Regions from separate parts of the Brevibacillus parabrevis genome, predicted to be linked through region 1. Evidence: predicted binding sites of a transcription regulator. Region 1 holds the regulator's gene; the other holds the start of a gene.
The links. Region 1 encodes CtsR, which represses protease genes until heat stress. Its sites were predicted from a motif close to ATGGTCAATAAAGGTCAAACA; they were not measured.
Positions count from the first base shown of each region.

Region 1 (7,843 bases):
CGCTTAAATTTATCAACAATTTTCACGAGTATCTGGAGGTTGCCGATTTAATCGTGACCAAATCTGGCGGACTGACCTCAGCCGAGGTCATGAGCAAACGGGTGCCGATGATTATTTACAACCCGTTGCCTGGACAGGAAGAACGGAACAGCCACTTCCTGTTGAACAACGGCTGTGCTGTACATGCCAATTTGTCGGAGCAGCTCATTTACTTTATCGATGAATTGTTGCACAGTCCATCAAAAGTTGACTATATGCGACGCATGGGACAAAAAATATCAAAGCCGGATGCCGCTCAGCGCATCGCCGAATTTATTTTGGACGACATGAGCATGGTGCAGGCTGAAACAGACTAATGTTCTCGGAAGCCCTGACAGGAGGTTACCTATGAGTATACCGTTTGCTATTTTCTTCGACATGGATGGCACATTGCTGCAAACGGAAAAGTTGTCGACGCCCGCCTTTGTGCGGACGTTTGAACGATTGAGAGAAACAGGCTTGTGGCAAGGCGAGACGCCGAGCGAGGAAGACCTGGTCAATGTACTGGGAATGACCATCGAGCAAGTTTGGCAAAAGCTGTTGCCAGGCGCAAGTGAAGAAGCAGTCCACGCCGCAGATACTTTTTTGCTGGAAAATGAAATTGCCTTGCTGAAGGAAAAAGTGACCGATTTATACCCAGGAGTGAGGTCAACTCTGGAACAGCTTCACGCCCAGGGGATTCCTCTGTTTGTCGCGAGCAACGGACAAGAGGAGTACATCGAGGCCATATGCCAGGAGTATGGGCTAAAGCCGCTGTTGACGGATTTGTACTCCGCAGGAAGGTTCCGTACGCGCTCGAAAAATGATCTGGTGGCAAAGCTCCTCTCTGACTATGACATCGCGCACGCGTACATGGTGGGGGATCGTCACTCGGATATCGAGGCCGGGACAGCAAACGGCTTGTTTACAATCGGTTGCGACTTTGGCTTTGCCAAACCGGGAGAGCTGGATGGCGCCGATATGATCATTACAGATTTCCCGCAATTGCTGGATCATTTGCCAGCGATCGACACCAAATCATAGAGCCTGACATAACCATTCCTTTAGGGGAGTGGTTTTTTTCATACTTAGCAACCCGACATTTTCGTAAAAAGAGCGCAACGCTTGTCGCTTATGCCCGACAAAAGGCTCGCCACCTGACTGTTTTGCATGGTTTCAAGCGACCGGATTTTGCCCACACTAGAAAGTGTATGGATCACTTGCAAGGGCGCCATAAACCCATTATAATTAAAGTCAAAGATAGTCAAAGTCAGTAGATGACACATATGGAATAGGAGGCGATGACTTGCGTAACATCTCGGACATCATTGAACAGCACTTGAAAGGCATTTTGACACAAAGTCCTAATGGCTCGGTCGAGATCCAGCGTAGTGAGCTTGCCGACTTATTTCAATGTGTACCGTCGCAAATCAATTACGTCATCAACACGCGATTTACTGTACAAAAAGGGTACATTGTAGAAAGCAAGCGTGGAGGCGGGGGTTACATCCGCATTCGCAAGGTACAGATTGTGAGCAAGGCGCGATTGCAGGAATTGCTGACCGAGGAACTGATTGGAGAAAGCATTTCGCAGAGTGTGGGGAACGCGATTGTGGAAAGGCTGTTCGAAGAAGGACTGGTCAATGTCAGGGAAGCGACCTTGATGAAAATCGCAACCTCACGAAATGTTTTGACTCTGGATGCTGAATTGCGAGATCGTTTGCGGGCAAATATTTTAAAGCAGATGATTGCGGCTATCTTGTTGAAGTAAACGAAGCATGTATGTGTTAGGGGGTAGGATGTAATGAACTGTGAGGAATGCGGAAAACGACCGGCGACACTGCACTTGACGAAAATCGTCAACGGCGAGAAAACCGAATACCATATTTGTGAGCAATGCGCTTCCGAAAAAGGGGACGTCTTTACCGGATTTCACAATTTCAGCATCAACAATCTCCTTTCAGGACTGTTAAAATTTGACCCCATGCAAAAAAACGGACGCGAGCCTGCCACCAGTAAGCCGCTCCGTTGCGAAACTTGCGGACTCACGTATGCCCAGTTCAGCAAAAGCGGCCGCTTCGGTTGCAGCGATTGCTACACCTTCCTGGGCGATCGACTCGATCCGTTGTTCCGCCGTATCCATGGCAATACGCAGCATAGCGGCAAGGTTCCGGAGCGCACAGGCGGACAGTTGAAAATCCGCAAAGAGCTGGAACAACTAAAGCGTGCGTTGCAAAACCATGTCGCCAGTGAAGAGTTTGAAAAAGCGGCAGAGATGCGTGACCGGATACGTGCGCTGGAACAAAAAATCGCTCAATCGTAACAAGGGGAGGTAAGCTGGTCATGTCACAACAGCAGTTTATGCAAAACCCGTGGAGCAATTGGATGAAAGGAGAAGGTCCTGATTCCGATATCGTCATCAGCACACGGCTGCGCATCGCCCGAAACCTGCGCCAGCACCCTTTTCCGTTACTGGCGACAGACTCGCAAGGGGAAGAAGTCGTCAGAAAGGTGACGGAAGTGAGCGAATCGGAGGCCATGCGCAAGCTCCAGCAGCTTCAAGTCCTCAACATGGACCAGATCAACCCGTTGGAAAAGCGGGTGCTGGTGGAGAAGCATCTGATTAGCCCTCATTTGGCGGAGGAATCGCGAAAAGGTGCTGTGCTGTTGAGTCCTGACGAGTCGGTCAGCATCATGGTAAACGAAGAGGATCATATTCGAATCCAGGTGCTGCTGCCGGGGTTTCGCCTGAACGAAGCATGGGAAATAGGAACAAAAATAGATGATGTTTTCGAGAAAAATTTAAACTTCGCGTTCGATGAGACGAGAGGCTACCTTACAAGCTGTCCGACCAACGTCGGCACAGGCATCCGGGCTTCCGTCATGCTGCATCTGCCAGCACTGGTGATGACGCAGCAAATCAGCAGAATTTTGCAGGCCATCAATCAGGTTGGCCTCGTCGTTAGAGGAATTTACGGGGAAGGCAGCGAAGCACTAGGAAACCTGTTTCAGCTGTCCAACCAAGTCACGCTCGGGATGTCGGAAAGCGATATTCTCTCCAACCTGTATGGCGTAGCCAGACAAATTATCGAGCAAGAACGCGTTGCCCGTACTTATTTGCTGGAGCATACACGCATATCTTTGGAAGACCGCATCTTCCGTTCCTACGGCATCTTGATGTATGCACGCACTGTGGAGTCCAAGGAAGCAGCTCAACGCCTCTCCGATGTGCGCCTGGGCATTGACCTGGGCATTATCTCGGGAGTATCGCCACTGGTGATGAACGAGCTGTTGGTAACAACCCAGCCTGGCTTCTTGCAGCAGCATGCAGGGCAAAAGTTGACGCCAGACCAGCGGGACGAGAGAAGGGCTCGGCTGATTCGGGAGAGGCTCAGTACGACGGGCTCAGCTTGATTGTTTCTCAGACATAAGGCATCACAGCAGTTAACCTATAGAGAAAAAACATGGTTACACGGAGGTGTACGATATGATGTTTGGACGTTTTACAGAACGAGCACAAAAGGTACTGGCGCTTGCCCTGGAAGAGGCGGTGCGTCTCGGCCACAAGGATATTGGGACTGAGCATGTACTGCTGGGACTGATTCGGGAAGGCGAGGGTATTGCTGCCAAGGCATTGCAATCGCTCGGGCTTGGTCTCGATAAAATCCAGAGCGAAGTGGAGTCGTTGATCGGACGGGGAACAGAGCAGTCCGGTAGTAATTACACCCCAAACTATACACCTCGTGCGAAAAAAGTAATTGAACTGTCCATGGATGAAGCGCGCAAGCTCGGCCATACTTACGTAGGAACAGAGCACATTTTGCTCGGTCTGATCCGCGAAGGCGAAGGCATCGCTGCGAGAATCATGAACAACTTGGGAGTCAGTCTGAACAAGGCGCGCCAGCAGGTGCTGCAATTGCTGGGAAGCTCCGAAATGATGGCGTCGCATCAGCCTTCCGGCGGCAATCCGGCAGCGAATACGCCTACTCTGGACGGTCTGGCACGGGACTTGACTGCGATTGCACGCGATGGCGGGCTTGATCCTGTCATTGGCCGCCAAAAAGAAATCGAGCGTGTGATTCAGGTACTTAGCAGACGCACCAAGAACAACCCTGTCTTGATCGGGGAGCCTGGTGTGGGGAAAACGGCGATTGCAGAAGGTCTGGCTCAAAAAATCGTGAACAACGAGATTCCCGAAACTCTCCGCGACAAGCGCGTCATGACGCTGGATATGGGAACAGTAGTGGCGGGAACCAAATATCGCGGTGAGTTTGAAGACCGCCTGAAAAAAATCATGGACGAAATTCGCCAGGCAGGAAACATCATCCTGTTTATCGATGAGCTGCACACGCTGATCGGGGCTGGCGGAGCGGAAGGCGCAATCGACGCTTCCAATATTCTCAAGCCGGCACTGGCTCGCGGTGAACTTCAGTGCGTAGGGGCAACCACCCTGGACGAATACCGCAAGTACATCGAAAAAGACGCCGCGCTGGAGCGTCGCTTCCAACCGATTCAGGTGGATGAGCCGACTGCCGAGGACGCGATTCGCATCTTGCACGGCTTGCGCGACCGTTACGAAGCCCACCACCGTGTGAAAATTACCGACGAAGCTATCGAGCAGGCAGTTAAGCTGTCTGACCGTTATATTACCGATCGTTTCCTCCCTGACAAAGCAATCGACCTCGTCGATGAGGCGGCTTCCAAAGTGCGCTTGCAATCGTTCACCGTCCCGCCTAACCTCAAGGAGCTGGAAGGGCGTCTGGAAGAAGTGCGCAAGGAAAAAGACGCTGCCGTGCAATCGCAGGAGTTTGAAGAGGCAGCTGCACTCCGTGATCAGGAGCAGAAGCTGCGCGAGGAACTCGACAAAACGAAAAAAGACTGGAAAGAGCGTCAAGGCCAGTTGAACATGGAAGTAACTCCTGAGGACATCGCCACTGTGGTAGCCAGCTGGACTGGTATTCCGGTGTTGAAGCTGAAGGAAGAAGAAACAGAGCGCCTGTTGAAAATGGAAGATATTTTGCACGACCGTGTTATCGGCCAGGACGAAGCGGTCAAATCGATTTCCCGAGCGATCCGCCGTGCCCGCGCTGGTTTGAAGGACCCGAAACGTCCAATCGGTTCGTTTATTTTCCTTGGCCCTACAGGTGTAGGGAAAACCGAACTCGCTCGCGCTGTAGCTGAGACACTGTTTGGAGATGAAGACGCCATGATCCGCGTCGACATGTCCGAGTACATGGAGAAACACTCTACAGCACGTCTCGTAGGGGCTCCTCCAGGGTATGTAGGCTTTGACGAAGGCGGTCAGCTGACGGAAAAAGTGCGCCGCAAGCCTTACTCGGTCATCCTGCTGGATGAGATCGAAAAAGCGCACCCGGATGTATTCAACATTTTGCTCCAGGTGCTGGATGACGGCCGATTGACTGATTCCAAAGGACGCACAGTAGACTTCCGCAACACCGTCGTGATCATGACCTCCAACGTAGGTGCAAGCATGATCAAGAAAAATACGACACTCGGTTTCACTACCAACGACACCGAGAAGAAATATCAGGATATGAAAGACAAAGTCATGGATGAGCTGAAAAAGAGCTTCCGCCCTGAATTTCTGAACCGTATTGATGAAGTGATCGTGTTCCACTCCCTGGAGCAGGAGCACATCGAGCAAATCGTGTCCTTGATGACCGACGAGCTGCGCAAGCGTTTGAAAGAGCAGAGCATCGACTTCCAACTGACCGAGGAAGCCAAAAAGCTGCTGGCAAAAGAGGGCTTCGACCCGGCATACGGTGCGCGTCCGTTGCGTCGTGCCATCCAGCGCCATATCGAAGACAATTTGTCGGAAGAACTGCTCAAAGGCAACATCAGCAAAGGCGATACGGTCAACATCGAAGCCGAAGATGGCAAGCTGGTTGTCAAGCGACTGGAAAAAACTAAATCGTAAGCACAAAATAGCAGAGAATGCCTCCTGTTCTGGGAGGTATTCTTTTTTTCAATGCGTAACTATGATAAAAGTAGAAAAGAAATTCCAAGTGAGGGTGCGATTATGTCAAAGTATAAAACGAAATACGCGTGTCAAGAATGTGGCTATGAATCGCCTAAGTGGATGGGAAAATGCCCTGGCTGCGGCAGCTGGAACACGTTGGTCGAGGAAGTGACAGTGAAAGCAGCCCCTCGTCATGAAGGAATCAGCGGCGGTACGCGTCAGGCGGCTATTCCTTTGACGCAGGTCGCCAGTGCAGAAGAACCGCGCATGGACACGACGATCGGAGAGTTGAACCGTGTTCTCGGCGGCGGGCTGGTACCAGGCTCCCTTATACTGGTCGGCGGCGATCCGGGTATCGGGAAATCTACATTGCTGTTGCAGACCTCTTTTGCCTTGGCTCATAAAGGGGCCAAAGTGCTGTACGTATCAGGCGAGGAGTCGGCAAAACAAATCAAGCTTCGCGCTGATCGCCTGCATATGCAAACACCCCCGATGTTTGTGTTGGCAGAAAATGATTTGGATTTGATCGAGCAGCATATTAATCAAGTAGACCCTCACGTATTGATCATTGACTCGATCCAGACAGTCTTCCATCCCACGGTTCAATCCGCAGCCGGAAGTGTCGCACAGGTGCGTGAGGCTACCGCTCAACTGATGCGCATCGCCAAAGGCAAAGGGATCGGGACCTTTATTGTCGGCCACGTGACCAAAGAAGGTTCGATTGCAGGTCCGCGCATGCTTGAGCATATGGTGGACGCGGTCCTTTATTTTGAAGGCGAGCGCCACAATACGTTCCGAATCCTGCGTGCTGTCAAAAATCGATTCGGTTCGACAAACGAGATCGGCATTTTCGAGATGAAAGATCGCGGTCTGGAAGAGGTGGCAAACCCTTCGGAAATTTTTCTGGCCGAACGTCCTTTTGGCGTGGCAGGCTCCACCGTCGTAGCGAGCATGGAGGGCACTCGTCCCGTCCTGGTCGAGCTTCAGGCACTCGTAGCCCCAACCAGCTTCGTTACGCCGCGCAGAATGGCTACAGGCGTCGACCATCAGCGTGTGGCGATGATCATGGCTGTTTTGGAAAAGCGCATGGGGATGATGCTGCAAAATCAGGACGCGTATGTCAATGTCGCAGGGGGCGTCCGCTTGGATGAGCCGGCTGTCGACTTGGCGATCGCGGTCAGCATTGCCAGCAGCTTCCGTGACCACGCCACGAATCCGCATGACGTGGTGATCGGGGAGATCGGTCTGACGGGAGAGGTGCGTGGCGTATCGCGCATCGAACAGCGCGTGCGGGAAGCGCATAAGCTCGGCTTCAAACGCGTAATCATCCCGGAGAAAAATATTCGCGGCCTGGATGCTCCTGACGATATTCAGGTGATCGGGGTCAGCAATATCGCAGATGCTTTGAACGAGGTGATAAGGAGGTAAGGGCGGGATATGCAGGAGAACACCAAAAGAACTCCGCTGTTCGGCGATGTGCTTCGTTTGGTCGCACCCGGAACGCAGCTTCGTGAAGGGCTGGAAAATGTTTTGCGCGCAAAAACCGGCGGCCTGATCGTCGTCGGTTACGGACCGGAAATGAAGCAAATCGTCGATGGCGGTTTTTCCATCAATTGCGATTTTTCTCCTGCCCATTTGTATGAATTGGCGAAGATGGATGGGGCGATTATAGTAAGTGAAGACGCCAAGCGAATTTTGTACGCCAATACGCAACTGTTCCCGCCGGCATCCATCCATACCAGCGAGACAGGGACGCGACATCGGACGGCGCAACGAACGGCCATCCACACCAACTACCTGGTCATCGCCATATCGCAACGACGCAATGTTATCACGTTGTATCAA
Region 1 covers NZ_CP064090.1:669,577-677,419, reverse strand. The annotation lists gene IRJ17_RS03265 (MGDG synthase family glycosyltransferase) at 1-356, shown strand, start outside; gene IRJ17_RS03260 (HAD-IA family hydrolase) at 388-1,062, shown strand; gene IRJ17_RS03255 (CtsR family transcriptional regulator) at 1,325-1,789, shown strand; gene mcsA (protein-arginine kinase activator protein McsA) at 1,823-2,341, shown strand; gene mcsB (protein-arginine kinase McsB) at 2,362-3,432, shown strand; gene IRJ17_RS03240 (ATP-dependent Clp protease ATP-binding subunit) at 3,506-5,956, shown strand; gene radA (DNA repair protein RadA) at 6,059-7,426, shown strand; gene disA (DNA integrity scanning diadenylate cyclase DisA) at 7,436-7,843, shown strand, end outside.

Region 2 (7,843 bases), 1.8 Mb from region 1:
CCGCTGGGGCCGAGCAACGTCAAAAACTCCCCTTCTTCAATGGAGAGAGAAAAAGAGGGGACGACGACAGTACCGTGAAAGCTTTTTTCAATTGAATCCAGATGAATAATCGTTTTCATTCCGTCATCTCACCATATGTCATTATACTCATAGCAACAATCTAGGTAACTATATCGTGTATGTCGACTTTTGTAAACAGTTTCACCCGCATTGGTCCTGATTTTTTTGCGGCTGGTCCCTCCTGTCAGCGGACAAAAACAAACGGAGCAGCCCAACAGTCTCTGCTCCATTTTTCCTGTGCGTTTGTTCTTACAAAGATTGCGATTTGAGCTTCCCGTTGGTGTCTACCGCGGTTCCTTTTTTCTTTCCCAGGAAATTCGTCCCGATGACACCGAGAATGATCATGAGCGCTCCGAGCAGGTGGTAGTAGGCGATCTGCTCCCTGAGAAGCACCACACCTCCGGCAATCGTCACGAGCGTTGACAAGTTGTTGAAAACACTCATCTTCGACGCTTCCATTTTCGACAAGGCAAAATTCGTCATGAAAGATGTCACCAAAGAAGACAGCACACCCAAATAGAGCACCGAGATAATAAACGACGAATGCGTGAGCGGCAGGAAAAACTCCGACAGCGTGCCGTTTGCGCCATGCTGGATCAAGGCCAGCGCGTTGAAGGCCAAAAAGCCGATTACGGAAACCATATACGTGACGTCTATATAATGGAAGGCTTTCGTCATCTTCTTCGCCAACACGCTATACCCCGCGAGCGACAAGGCCGAGAGCAAGATCAAAATGGTGCCGAGGCTGCTGCCCATCCCTACCCCTGCGCCCTTCATCGCGAAAATGAACACGACACCTGCTACAGACAGCAGCGTACAAAACTTTTGCAGCCACGTAGATGTCTCGCCGAGAAAAAAAGCGGCCATGACCATCGTGAAAATCGGAACGGTGGCGACAATGATCCCGGCTTCCGACGCGGTCGTGTACACCAGTCCAAACGTTTGCAGCCCGAAAAACAGCGCCGGATAGAGCAAAGCCAATGGCAAAATGACCAAAATGTCGCGCGGCTTGATCGACAGCCGGACCCATCCGAACAAAACGGGAATCGTCGCGGCGACAAAAGCGATCGTAAAGCGGTGCGCCATCGCGTCCATCGGAGTGGCTGACGTCAGCGCCATTTTTACGAAAATAAACGACAAGCCGACGATCATGGCATTCAAAAGTGCGGCCCCTATAGCTTTATGTTGATCCTTCAAGCTGATCTCTCCCCAATCGTTGCCTATGCAGCAATTATTTCCTGCTTTCATAGTAATGGGGCGGCAATCATGCTACAATGCAAAAAAAGACGATCTGTACCGATACAAAGTCCATGCGCCAGGAAGGGATTTCATGCATAAATATTTGCAATTGCAGAACGAGTTGGAGACGCTGATCGAGGGCAACACCTACCAGGATGGCGACAAGCTGCCGTCCATCCGCGAGTTGGCAACCCAATATCAATGCAGCAACAGCACGGTGATCCAGGCGCTGAACGAGTTGGAGAAACGTCATCTGATCTACTCGGTAGACCGCAGCGGCTTTTACGTCGTCAAAAAGCAGCGAGACAGCGAGCCAAACAACTGTAACAGCATCGACTTCGCCACCTCTGCCCCTGATCCTGACGTGTTTCCGTACCTTGACTTTCAACACTGTATCAACAAAGCGATTGAGACATACCGCAACGACCTGTTCCTGTACGGCACCGCCAAAGGGCTGCCTACGCTCATCCCCGTGATCGCCAAGCATTTGGCCAACCATCAGGTTTTTGCCAAGCCAGCGAACATCTTCATCACATCCGGCGTTCAGCAGGCGCTGTCGCTTTTGTGTACGATTCCGTTCCCCAACGGGCGGGAAACCGTCCTGATCGAGCAGCCGAGCTACCATCTGTTTATCGATTACTTGCAGATGCACAACATTCCGGTGACTGGGATCATGCGAACGGCGCAAGGAATTGATCTGGACGAGCTGGAGCGCATTTTCCGGACAGAAAAGATCAAATTTTTTTACACGATGCCGCGCTTTCACAGCCCGCTCGGAACGTCGTATACCCGCAAGGAAAAACAGCGCATTGCCGAACTGGCCCACCGCTACAACGTTTACATCGTGGAAGACGACCATATGGCAGATTTGGAGCATGACAGCAAGGCAGACCCGCTGTTCTCCTACGATCGTTTCGAGCGGACGATTTACATGAAAAGCTATTCCAAAATCATTTTTCCCGGGCTGCGCCTCGGTGTCGCCGTCATTCCCGATGCGCTGTGCGAGTCGTTTTTGCAGTTCAAACGGCTGCGGGACATCGATAGCTCCATGCTGTCCCAAGCCGCGCTGGAAATTTATTTAAAAAGCGGCATGTTTGAACGGCACAGGCAAAAAATCCGCCAATCGTATCAGCTCCGATCGAAGCTTCTGACAGAAGCGCTGCTCGCCCATGCAGCCCGCGCTGACGCTCTGTTTGCGTTTCGCCCTCTGCCTTATCCGGGGATTCACACGCATCTTGTGCTGGACCCGCGAGTTGACGCATCCCGTCTGATCCAGCTGGCTAAAAAACGCTCGATCTTGTTGGAAGCGGCAGACAGGCATTATTTGCCCCTGTTTCCCCGGGAAAATATTTTGAAGCTGAATGTATCCAACGCCAAGGCCGAATCGGTGGAAAAAGGAATTGACGAGTTGATGGCAGTATTGCATGCGATGCGGTTATAATGAAAGAAAAAAGTTTTTGCAAAAGCAGCAACCGTAACCATATTTCGGGAATATCCGTCTTAATTTGTATACAACATCGTTACGCCACACGACTCTACCCATTTTTATCCGTCGCAGCAGGCGGATCGCATGAGATGGACAAAGGAGAATGAAATGGTTCAGAACGTTTTAGATTTTTTGATGGAATACGGCATTTGGGGAGTCGTCATCCATTCTTTTGCAGACGCCGTCATCTTCCCCATTCCTGTATTCTTTCTGCAAGTTTCATTAAGCCTGATTGATCCATCCGCTGCTTTATGGATTGCAACCGCAGGATATATCGCGTGTCTGGTTGGTACACCCGTCGGCTACTTTCTCGGCAAACTGCTCGGCCACTCTGTCCTGTACAAACTGCTCAAAAAAGAGTGGATTGACTCGGCAACCGAGATGTTTCAAAAAAGAGGCGAAGTCGCCATTTTTGTCGGCTCCTTCACCCCGATTCCGTTCAAAGTATTCACGATCTTGTCCGGCTGTCTGAATTATCCGCTCTGGAAGCTGATCGGTTATGCCGCAATCGGCAGAGCCGTGAAATTTTACCTCGTCGGTTTCCTGTTTTACTTTTACGGGCGGATGGCGGAAAATATGGTCGGTCACGCCTCCCTGTACGTGTTCTTGCTGATGATCCCGATTTTGCTGATCGGACTTTTGGTGCGAAAAATGCGGGCCAAAAAACAACTGATGCAAACTGCCAACAAGCAAGCAGGGGAATGATCAGCTTGTAGCCTGGCTTGAATCATTATTCAGAAAGGAGCTGCAATATGAGCCAAACATATAAAGTCATGATTCAGCACCGAATAAACTACCCTACCCCCATTGAATTGACTCAAGGTCAAACCGTCATACTCGGTCGAGTCGACGATGATCCCGACGGTTGGAGGAACTGGAGGTACTGCTATACGCTTGACCATAGCATGGAAGGCTGGGTGCCTGAACAGATTATTCAAGCAAAGGACAAGGAAGGCATCATTACGGAAAATTACTCCGCAAAAGAGCTAGATGTAAATGAAGGAGATACGGTTGAGTTGCTCCAAGAGCTGAATGGCTGGGGATGGTGTATGTCCACCAACCGGGAATACGGATGGGTTCCGATGCGAAATCTTCAGCTTGCAAGCCAATAGCAATCTCTTTTTGTGCAAACGCTCGCTTCTATCTCTATATAGGAAAGAAAGAGTCCCTGTCTAGCCGACAGGGACTCTTTTTGGGACAAACCCTTATGCTTTTTTCACGCGAATCGCTTCTTCCTCAACTTCCACCACGATCTTGCGCACATCCGCTTCCTCCATCAACAGATCGGCGATGCCATCTTCGACCTGCTGGGCGATCACGCGACGCAGCGGGCGTGCCCCGAAAGCGGGATTGTAGCCCAGCTCAGCCAACATTTCTTTGGCAGCGTCTGTCACTTCAAGCTCGACTCCTTGCTCGCCGAGATTCAGCACGACTTCCTGGAGCAGCAGCTCCACGATTTGCACCAAGTCTTGTTTTTCCAGATGAGCGAAAGAAATAATCGAGTCGAAGCGGTTCAAAAATTCCGGTTTGAAGTACGCTCCCAGCGAATCAAGCACAGTGCCAGGCTGCTGTTCCTCGGCGCCGAAGCCTAACGCTTTTTTGCGCTCAGCCACTCCGGCATTGCTCGTTGCGATAATGACCGTTTCCTTGAAGCTCACGGTGCGGCCCTGGCTGTCTGTCAGGCGGCCATCCTCCAAAATTTGCAGGAACATGTGCATGACGTCCGGGTGCGCTTTTTCGATCTCATCCAGCAAAATGATGCTGTACGGATTGCGGCGCACTCGCTCGGTCAACTGTCCCGCTTCCTCGTGGCCTACATAGCCTGGAGGCGAACCGATCAGCTTGGAGACGGAATGCTTCTCCATGTATTCGCTCATGTCGAGGCGAATCATCGAATCTCTCGTGCCGAACAGCTCCTCGGCGAGCGCTTTGGACAGCTCTGTCTTCCCTACGCCAGTCGGTCCGACGAACAGGAAGGAGGCAATTGGCCGATTTTTCGGCTTCAACCCGGCGCGGCTGCGGCGAATCGCCTTGGCGACCTGTGCGACAGCTTCCGATTGCCCGATGACTTTGGCTTCCAGATGCGCAGCCAAATTTCTCATCCGCTCCTGCTCGTCGCTTTGCAGCTTGCGGACAGGGATGCCTGTTTTTTGCTCGATCATCTCCTGAATATCCGATACTTCCACTTTCGTGCGATTAGCGGCCCCATCAAGCTGATCCAGCTTGCCGAGAATTTCCGCTTCCTCATCGCGCAGGCGGGCAGCTTGCTCGTAATTTTCTTGCTCGGTCGCTGCTTTTTTCTCCTGGTTAATTTGCGCCAGACGCTCATGCAGCTGGCTCGTATCTGCCGCAGAAGAGCGGAGATTCAGCCGCGATCCGGCTTCATCCATCAGGTCGATCGCCTTGTCAGGCAGGAAGCGATCCTGGATGTAACGATGCGAGTATTCGACGCAGGCGCGGAGCACGTCATCGGAGTAAGCGACCTGGTGGAAAGCTTCGTATTTCGGACGCAGTCCTTGCAAAATCTCGATAGCGGCCTCCACTGTCGGCTCTTTGACCATCACAGGCTGCAAGCGGCGCTCCAGCGCGGCATCCTTTTCAATGACGCGGTACTCTTTTAAGGTAGTCGCCCCAACCAGTTGCAGTTCGCCGCGCGCCAGAGCAGGCTTGAGAATGTTTCCGGCGTCCATCGAGCCTTCCGCAGAGCCTGCTCCCACCAGCAAATGAATTTCATCCACGAACAGGATGACGTTTTTGCGCGATTGCAGCTCGGCAATCACTTGCTTCATCTTTTCCTCGAATTGTCCGCGAATCCCCGTGCCTGCGACCAGGGAAGCCACGTCCAGCACGTACACTTGCTTGTTTTTCAGCTTGGCAGGCACTTGACCTTCCGTAATGCGCAAGGCCAGACCTTCGGCAATTGCTGTCTTCCCTACCCCCGGCTCCCCGATGAGCACCGGGTTGTTTTTGTTGCGGCGGTTCAAAATCTCGATCACACGCTCGATTTCCTGGTCGCGTCCGATGACCGGATCAATCAGCCCTGCGCGGGCCGCATCGTTCAGATTGCGCCCCAGTTCGTCCAGAAGGCCGCCTCTGTCCGCAGTTGTCGCCTGTCCCTTCATGTTCGGCTGTTGACCGCCTTTTGCATGGGCCTGCGCTTGTGCGAAGCCTTGCAGGAAGTCGTCCAGACCGGAGAAGGAAGAGAACGGGCTGAAGCCCATTCCTACTCCCATTTTGCTGCCGAGCTTGGCATTGCACTCCCGGCACAGGTTGTAGGCTTGCTGTTTGTCTTGCACGCGTATATGGACGGACACAGTTGCTTGTCGTTGTTTGCAGATTTCACATTGCATGTTTCATACCCCCAAAATCATGCTTTTGGATTTTTTCTTATTTGTGTGTTCGACAGGTCAACGGTTGTTTGACCATTTCTGACCTTCGATGACTTTATTATAGTTTGACCTTCTTTGACTTTCAAGAGGGTAACTTTGGATTTTCTGCTTTCGCTTGGGAGAAGCTATACAGGACGCAGGTTCTCTCTTGCTTCGCCAGAAAACCCTTCCTATAATGAGGTTGATATTCGCTAAAGTCAGGGGGCTTTTCACTTTGAACACACTCGCGTATGGACTCCTCGGGCTGGTTGCCCGCACACCAAGCTCCGGCTATGATTTGATGCTCCAGCTGCAACCATTTTGGCAGGCCAAGCACAGCCAAATTTACCCGCTGCTGGCGAAGCTGGAACAGGAGGGCTATCTGGAGTTCACTCGCATCCACCAGACGGATCGTCCTGATAAAAAAGTGTATTCCATTACAGAAAAAGGACAGATTGCACTAAAAGTCTGGCTTAGCGAGCCGGCAGCAGAGCCTGTTTTGCGTGACGAGCTGGTGCTGAAAACGTACTGCCTCGGATTGGCGGACGAAAAAGCGGCCTCTACGATGTTTGTCGAGCGCATCCAGCAATGTCGCGAGCATTTGGACATGTACGAGCACTACTTAAAGGAGTACGAGAGTGATTCTGCCGAACATTCGTATCCGCCCGACCATCCGAACCATCCGGAATTTGGGGATTATTTGCTGCTTTCATGGGGATCACGGCGCATGAAAGAGGATATCGCCTGGTGCGAGTGGGTGTTGGAGCTGTTGCAGAAGCGTTCCTAAAAACAAAAAGCAAACGCGTCTTTGGAACATTGCGCTCCAAAACACGTTTGCTTTTTCTTTCGTTTTCGTCCATGACATGATAGAAAGATACAGACGCTCGCTAAAAGGAGTGCGCCTCTACTTCTGCCAGCGTGGGCAGCGATGGCTGCGCCCCGCGTCTAGTCACGACGATCGCAGCCACTTTGCTGGCAAATCCGGCTGCTTCCACATCCGACATCCCTTTTGCCATGCCCACGGCAAAAGCTGCGGTAAACGAATCGCCTGCCGCAGTCGTATCCACTGGCTCGACCCGACAAGCAGGCACATGCACGGTTTTCTCCTCCGTGACCAAAAGCGCGCCTTTTTCGCCCAGGGTGACAATGATCCGTCTCGGACCGCTTGCCAAAAGCTTTCTCGCCGCTTCCCCGGCTTCTTCCGGCGTCGTGACGGGCAGACCGCTCAAAATGGCCAGCTCTGTTTCATTCGGCGTCAAGGTGTGCACATGCTGTAACAGTTCCTGCGAGAGTGCCCTTGCCGGAGCCGGATTCAAAATGACCAGCTTGCCGAGCGCAGCTGCCTTTTTCACGACGTATTCCACGACGTGGAGCGGGATTTCCAGCTGCAACAGCACGACGTCGCTCTGCTCGATAATCGACAGGTTCTCATCGATGTGCTCTATGCTCACTTGTGCATTGGCTCCGGGAACCAGCACAATGTTGTTTTCCCCGTCATCGCTGACATTGATGAAGGCCATGCCAGTCGTACCCTCGCGCTTGATTCCTTCGACATGAACCTGCGCCTCTGTCATGCCCGCAAGCATGATGGTGCCATTTTCATCCTCGCCCACCATTCCGATCATGGATACGTGCGCGCCCAGACGTGCGGCAGCAACTGCCTGATTCGCCCCTTTTCCGCCTGGAATCA
Region 2 covers NZ_CP064090.1:2,468,307-2,476,149, reverse strand. The annotation lists gene IRJ17_RS11755 (ABC transporter ATP-binding protein) at 1-119, opposite strand, end outside; gene IRJ17_RS11750 (DMT family transporter) at 310-1,257, opposite strand; gene IRJ17_RS11745 (aminotransferase-like domain-containing protein) at 1,391-2,740, shown strand; gene IRJ17_RS11740 (YqaA family protein) at 2,894-3,490, shown strand; gene IRJ17_RS11735 (SH3 domain-containing protein) at 3,538-3,897, shown strand; gene IRJ17_RS11730 (ATP-dependent Clp protease ATP-binding subunit) at 3,991-6,135, opposite strand; gene IRJ17_RS11725 (PadR family transcriptional regulator) at 6,389-6,940, shown strand; gene rbsK (ribokinase) at 7,041-7,843, opposite strand, start outside.
Region 2: the regulator CtsR is predicted to act here: its motif matches at 6,201-6,221, upstream of IRJ17_RS11730 (ATP-dependent Clp protease ATP-binding subunit).